DNA from 3 places in the Brenneria goodwinii genome. Region 1 is predicted to be linked to each of the others. Evidence: predicted binding sites of a transcription regulator. Region 1 holds the regulator's gene; each other region holds the start of a gene.
What was found. Region 1 encodes CRP, which controls carbon source genes, mostly activating them, when cyclic AMP is high. Its sites were predicted from a motif close to ATGTGANNNNNNTCACAT; they were not measured.
Positions count from the first base shown of each region.

Region 1 (2,274 bases):
AAAACGAAGAGGACTGGCTGTAACGTCAGTCCTTTTCGCATCATAAGATAAGGTAAGAACCTGGCTTGCATTTAACAATTGGTTAAAATAAGTAATCTGTACGTAAAAAAAGGTAAATGGGTAGCGTTAAGGAGTGTGGATATTTACAATCACTACGCTTTCTGTAAGCGGTTTCTTCAAAAAGGAATTCTCATGCTCAAACGTACTCTGGTTGCTGCGGCGGCCTTTATTTCACTTACGGCTTTTTCTCCGGCGTTCGCCGCCAACGGCGTAACGCATGTTTTGCTGACGACGTCGGCAGGAAACATTGAACTGGCATTAGATAATCAAAAAGCGCCGGTATCGGTGAGGAATTTTGTCGAGTACGTTAATAACGGTTTTTATAACGGGACGACGTTTCATCGAGTGATCCCCGGCTTTATGATCCAGGGCGGCGGTTTTACCGCTGATATGAAACAGAAAGCGACTAACCCGGCGATCGCCAACGAGGCGGATAACGGGTTGCGCAATCTGCGCGGCACCATTTCGATGGCGCGTACGGCGGAAAAAGACAGCGCGACCAGCCAGTTTTTCATTAACGTCGCCGACAATGCGTTTCTCGATCATGGTCAGCGCGATTTTGGCTACGCGGTGTTTGGTAAAGTGGTCAAAGGGATGGAAGTGGCGGACAAAATCGCCCAGGTTCAGACTGAAAACGTCGGCCCTTATCAGAATGTGCCAACCAAACCGATCGTGATCCAGTCAGCGAAAGTCCTGCCCTGAGGCGTATTTTCGGGCGGTGGTTTATTTCCAGCCAATAAATCTGAGCGGGTTCGAAGAATTCGCTCAGGCTAATGGCAATGCGTTATTTGTTTTATTAATTATCCGTTTTTAAACCATTATATTATTGCCGACAAATATATCGGATAAAAAAAAGCGTGAGATAAGTCTCACGCTTTTTTGTTGTAGGGTCATGCTAATACGCCGGTTTAACGGGTACCGTAGACGACTATTGTTTTACCATGTGCGGAAATCAGGTTCTGATCTTCTAACATTTTAAGTATCCGCCCCACGGTTTCACGTGAACAGCCAACAATTTGGCCAATTTCCTGACGTGTGATTTTTATTTGCATGCCGTCAGGGTGGGTCATGGCATCTGGTTGTTTCGCCAGGTTTAGCAATGTCTGAGCGATACGCCCCGTGACATCAAGGAAAGCCAGATTACCGACTTTCTCTGACGTTACCTGCAGTCTGCTGGCCATCTGAGCAGACAGGCGCATCAGAATATCAGGGTTCACCTGGATCAGTTGTCTGAATTTTTTATAAGAAATTTCAGCAACTTCACAAGCCGTTTTCGCCCGAACCCAGGCGCTGCGTTCCTGACCTTCCTCAAACAAGCCGAGTTCGCCGATAAAATCCCCTTGATTCAGATAAGAGAGAATCATTTCCTTGCCTTCTTCATCTTTGATCAGCACTGCGACAGAGCCTTTCACGATGTAGTAAAGCGTTTCTGCTTTTTCACCTTGGTGAATAAGCGTACTCTTCGATGGATACTTGTGGATGTGGCAATGAGAAAGGAACCATTCGAGAGTCGGGTCTGTTTGCGGTTTGCCGAGAACCATTCGATATCATCCTCTGTTGTCAGTCACTGCGCAAATCACAGGGCTCAGAGTTCCCTGTACGGCGTATTTACTGTTAAAAGTTCAAATTCAGTGTAGGCAGAACGACGTCAGGGAATATACTGAAAACCTTTATCTGGCGACGTCATCATCTCCCCGGCATCTGAGTTTGTCCAGAATAAGGCAGATTCTGTTCTTGTTTTTAACACACCTTGAGGGACGTGTCTTGTATTGTCTCATTTCAGCATGATAAAGCTCTGGTTATAAGATAATTTTGTACAGTAACGATATAAATATTCAAAAATTTTTTAGCGGAGGCAGCATGCAGGCTCGAGTGAAGTGGGTTGAAGGCTTAACATTCCTTTGCGAATCAGCTTCAGGACATCAGGTTTTAATGGATGGAAATTCAGGGGATAAATCCCCCAGTCCGATGGAAATGGTTTTGATGTCGGTTGGCGGATGCAGCGCGATCGATGTGGTATCCATACTGCAGAAAGGGCGTAATGACGTTGCCGACTGTGAGGTTAAGCTGACGTCGGAGCGGAGAACGGAGTCGCCTCGTCTGTTTACCCATATCAACCTGCATTTTATCGTAACGGGCAAAGGGTTGACTGATAAAGCCGTAGAGCGTGCGGTCGCGTTATCTGCGGAGCGGTATTGTTCAGTGGCGTTGATG
Region 1 is NZ_CP014137.1:4,775,315-4,777,588, forward strand. Features, by position in the region: gene ppiA (peptidylprolyl isomerase A) at 193-762, shown strand; gene crp (cAMP-activated global transcriptional regulator CRP) at 969-1,601, opposite strand; gene ACN28R_RS21195 (OsmC family protein) at 1,921-2,274, shown strand, end outside.

Region 2 (2,274 bases), 2.4 Mb from region 1:
AATTGAAGGAGTACCATGCGGCCCCGCCAATTCAGGGATTCGGTATTTCAGAACCTTCACAGGTTCAGGAATCATTGACCGCAGGGGCGGCAGGCGCCATCTCCGGTTCGGCGATCGTGCGGATTATTGAAAAAAATCAACACGACACCGCAGAGATGCTGTCGCAGTTGCATACCTTTGTCAGCAACATGAAAGCGGCAACGCGTTCATAGCGGTTGGCCGCGCAAGAGACGAAAAACGGCGGATGAAAATCCGCCGCTTGAGGTTACCGACAACCCCTCTCCGTTTTCGTCGCTAAAAACGATAACCGACTCCAAACATAAATACCCACGGATCCAGACGGGTACTAATCGTTTGCTGCTGGCCTCCGGCGTTAAATTTCACATCGGTATCAATGTCCATCCACCACAGGGAAGCGTTAATCAGCCAGTTTTGATCCAGATTGTAATCCAGACCGGCCTGCGCGGCCACGCCCCAGGAGTTCTTCAGGCTCAAGTCGCTTAAGCCATTGCTCTTCCCCCGGTCATTGAATTTTTCATCAAAGAACATGGTGTAATTTACGCCCACGCCAAGGTAAGGACGGAGTTTATCGGCGCTATCACCAAAGTAATACTGCGCCATCAGTGACGGCGGCAAATGACTCACTTCGGCGATCGTCCCAACCCCGTTCAATCCTACCTTATGCGTAAACGGCGTCGCGGCCAATAATTCCACGCCGATGTTATCCGTCACCAGGTAACTGAACGTCAAACCCAGTTGGGTATTGTTATCAACCTTAAACGATCCCAGATTCAAGACATTGTCGGAACCTTCCACCGGACGAACGGTAGCGGTTCCACCACGGACAATGACATCACCGGCCTGATGAGCCTGCGCAAAGGCTGGCAACAGCGCTGTCGCCAGTAGCAAGAAAGACGCTTTTTTCATTATCCACTCCATTTATGTGGTTTAAATTTCGAGCAAAATATACCTTTAAGCAGTCATTCTTGTTTTAAGCCAGATCACATCTTTTAAATGCTTTTTGTAAAAAACAAATTCCATCAAATTAGTGTAAATAATTAAAAATCAAGAAATTGATCTAAATCAAAAATAACAAAATACACATAACGTGCGTTCCTAAAAAAATACGCTGCCAACGCGGTTATTTCGGCGGTAAATTCTCATCATTCTTTCTGTACCCAACAGATTTCATGGTGACGCCGATACGGCTGCGACTTGAAAATCGGAGGGTGTGATGCAATGCCGGTGGAGGACGGTAGAAAATCAAATGAGTGATAACGCCTGTATGCACTGCGGCGCCTGTTGCGCTTATTTCAGGGTATCCTTTTACTGGGCTGAAGCCGATGATGGCGGCGGCAGCGTGCCGACTTTACTTACCGAACCGCTTACGCCGTTTTTACGCTGCATGCAGGGAACAAACAGCAAAACCCCCAGATGCCGCGCATTAGAAGGGAAGATCGGCGAAAATGTCCGTTGTTCCATTTATGCCAATCGCCCCTCACCCTGCCGTGAATTTATGCAGTCAGGAGAAAATGGTCAGATAAATGAGGCCTGTGACCGTGCCCGAGCCCGCTATGGACTTCCCCCGCTAACCACCGTGATCGACACTCCGCCCGCAGAATCATGAGAAATCCGCGCCTTGCGATACGGACGGGGGTGCCACTGCCCAGGGTAACAGGTTACAATTAAAGGCTAATATCATTAGCCCATCTTTTCTCAAGGAGTTTGCATGCCTATCACGGCTAACGCTTTGTACCGTGACACAATGAATTTTACGCGTAACCAGTTCATCAGTATTTTAATGATGGCGCTGTTAACCGCGTTCATTACTGTCATTCTGAATCATGCCTTCGCCCCCGGAAATGAAGAGTTGCAGGCGCTGAATGACGTGGGTAGCGATGTGTCCTCCTCCGTCGAGTTGGGCATGATGGACATGATCCAGCAGATGACGCCGGAGCAGCAGGTGCTGCTGTTGAAAATGTCTGCGGCGGGAACATTCGCCGCCTTGATTGGTAATGCGCTGCTCACTGGCGGCATTCTTATGCTGATTCAGATGGTATCCGCCGGAAGCCGTACCAGCGCTCTGCGGGCTATCGGCGCCTCCGCGCCGGTGTTGCCGCGTCTTTTCATACTGATCCTGTTCTGCACCCTACTCATTCAATTCGGCATGCTGTTTTTGGTCGTGCCGGGCGTGCTGCTGGCTATCGCATTAAGCCTGTCGCCCATCATTGTCGTCGTCGAAAAACGCGGCGTGTTCAGCGCGATTAAGGCGAG
Region 2 is NZ_CP014137.1:1,806,923-1,809,196, forward strand. Features, by position in the region: gene trpA (tryptophan synthase subunit alpha) at 1-212, shown strand, start outside; gene ompW (outer membrane protein OmpW) at 295-927, opposite strand; gene ACN28R_RS08040 (YkgJ family cysteine cluster protein) at 1,268-1,627, shown strand; gene ACN28R_RS08045 (YciC family protein) at 1,730-2,274, shown strand, end outside.
Region 2: ompW (outer membrane protein OmpW) is a predicted target of CRP. The motif match lies at 1,072-1,089, and genes of this name have one in related genera.

Region 3 (2,274 bases), 2.7 Mb from region 1:
GAGCGAATTTATCTTTCATCAGGTAGTCGATACCGTACAGCGCAACGCGACGGTAGTCACCGATGATACGACCACGGCCGTAGGCGTCCGGCAGACCGGTCAGCACGCCGGATTTACGGCAGCGCAGGATGTCCGGAGTATAAACGTCGAATACGCCCTGGTTATGGGTTTTACGATATTCGGTAAAGATTTTTTTAATGGAAGGGTCCAGCTCGCGGTCATACGCTTTGCAGGAACTTTCAATCATTTTGATCCCGCCGAATGGGATCAGCGCACGCTTCAACGGAGCATCGGTCTGCAGACCAACGATTTTTTCCAGGCTCTTATTGATGTAGCCCGCATCGTGGGAGGTGATGGTTGATGCCAGGTTGGTATCAAAATCAACCGGTGCATGGGTGCGGTTTTCCAGCTTGACGCCTTCCATGACTTTATCCCACAGCTCAGTCGTTGCTGCGGTAGCGTCAGCCAAGAAGGATTCGTCACCTTCATACGGCGTATAGTTTTTCTGAATGAAGTCACGAACGTTAACTCCATCCTGCCATTCACCTTTGCTAAAGCCTTGCCATGCGCTGGCCAGTTTTTCATTCAGATCGGTCATTTTACACCTACCTTTGATATGGATTTTTTAAAATCCGACGTTGCGGCTGATTGCACGTTAATGCTTGTCTCCGCCGCGTAAATAAATTACCCAGTATGTTAAACCTACAAGAAAGCCACCGCCAATAATGTTTCCTATCGTAACTGGAATCAGATTATCGCTGATAAAATGGCTAATAGTTAAATGTTCAAACTGAGAGGGCGCCATCCCAACGGCCTGCCAAAATTCGGGGGTGGCGAAATTTTTGATGACTATGCCCATCGGGATCATGAACATGTTGGCGATGCTGTGTTCAAAACCGCTGGCGACAAACATGCCGACCGGAAGAATCATCGCGAACATTTTGTCTGTCAGACTATGGCCGGAATAACTCATCCACACGGCTAGGCATACCATCAGGTTGGCTAAAATCCCCAGACAAAGCGCTTCAACAAAAGTATGTTCAAGCTTGTGTTCCGCGGTTTGCAGAATGTTGAGTCCCCATGCGCCATTGGCGACCATATGTTCGCCGGAGAACCAAATCAGCGCAACAAAGAAAAGCGCGCCGATCAGATTACCGATATACACGTTAATCCAATTAAAGGCTAGCTGCTTCCAGGTGATGCGTCCACTGGCTTTGGCGATGACGGTCAGTACGGTGGAAGTAAATAAATCCGCTCCACAAACGACAACCAACATCAATCCCAGTGAGAAGCAAATACCACCGATGAGTTTGGCAATACCAAAAGGTATCGTTGCCGTGCCGGTGGTGGCGGTAATATAAAAGACAAAAGCAATCGAGATAAAAACACCCGCGGTGATCGCCAGATAAAACGTTACCCACGGTTTTTTTGTTGCTTTATAGACGCCGGCATCTTCGGCAACTTTCGCCATTGCGGCCGGTAATAGCAGAGTGAAGGGGTTGTCAGCTTTCACACTAACTCTCTCTTAAAATTTATCAGCGTCGAGATACTAACAAAGCGGTATAAAGCAAAATTTGACGTGGATCATATTGCGCGAAACTAACACCGGTGTACAGCCGTGTAAAGTCCGGGTTTGTGTGGTTATCTTGTTGATTTTTATAATAAAAAATATTTTAAAGTTTACAAAAATATTTGAATAACCAGGTGTTTTCATCCTGATTTGGCGTTAATAAATATCATGCCTTGTATAATTTAAGTACGCTACTTTTAATGTAATTTAACTAAATATTCACCATTTAACAACAAAGTGATTTCGTTTTAGTTAATTTGACGGGAAATATTAATTTTCAAACAACAATAACCCTTGTTTTTAAAAGGGTTATTGTTGCGCTTAATTTGAAAAATAAAAATAGTGTCGCGCCGTAATGGGGTGAAAACCGCGAAGCGAATATTCTAGGTCTTTACCGTGTCGCCATCAGCATTATTTTGCTGGCCAGTAGCGACTTTTCGCGCGTTGCAGCTTCTCATACGCAGCCAGCAATGCGCGATGGGCGGGGAGCGCGGTGAATGCATCATCAACGGTGAATAGCCCATGAAAGGCTTGTTCCCCGGCGATCGCCGCACTGGCGGCGTCTACGGTTTCACGTCCGTACATTTTGACGAAAGCATCATAATACCCGGCAGGATCGCGCTCCTGTTCCAGCGCCAGTTGTAACAACGTTTGCAGACAGCGGTAGTAATTACTGCGTTGCGCGCTAAAGATCGAGTCGTTGA
Region 3 is NZ_CP014137.1:2,102,274-2,104,547, reverse strand. Features, by position in the region: gene pflB (formate C-acetyltransferase) at 1-598, opposite strand, end outside; gene focA (formate transporter FocA) at 656-1,513, opposite strand; gene ycaO (30S ribosomal protein S12 methylthiotransferase accessory factor YcaO) at 1,982-2,274, opposite strand, start outside.
Region 3: focA (formate transporter FocA) is a predicted target of CRP. The motif match lies at 1,573-1,590, and genes of this name have one in related genera.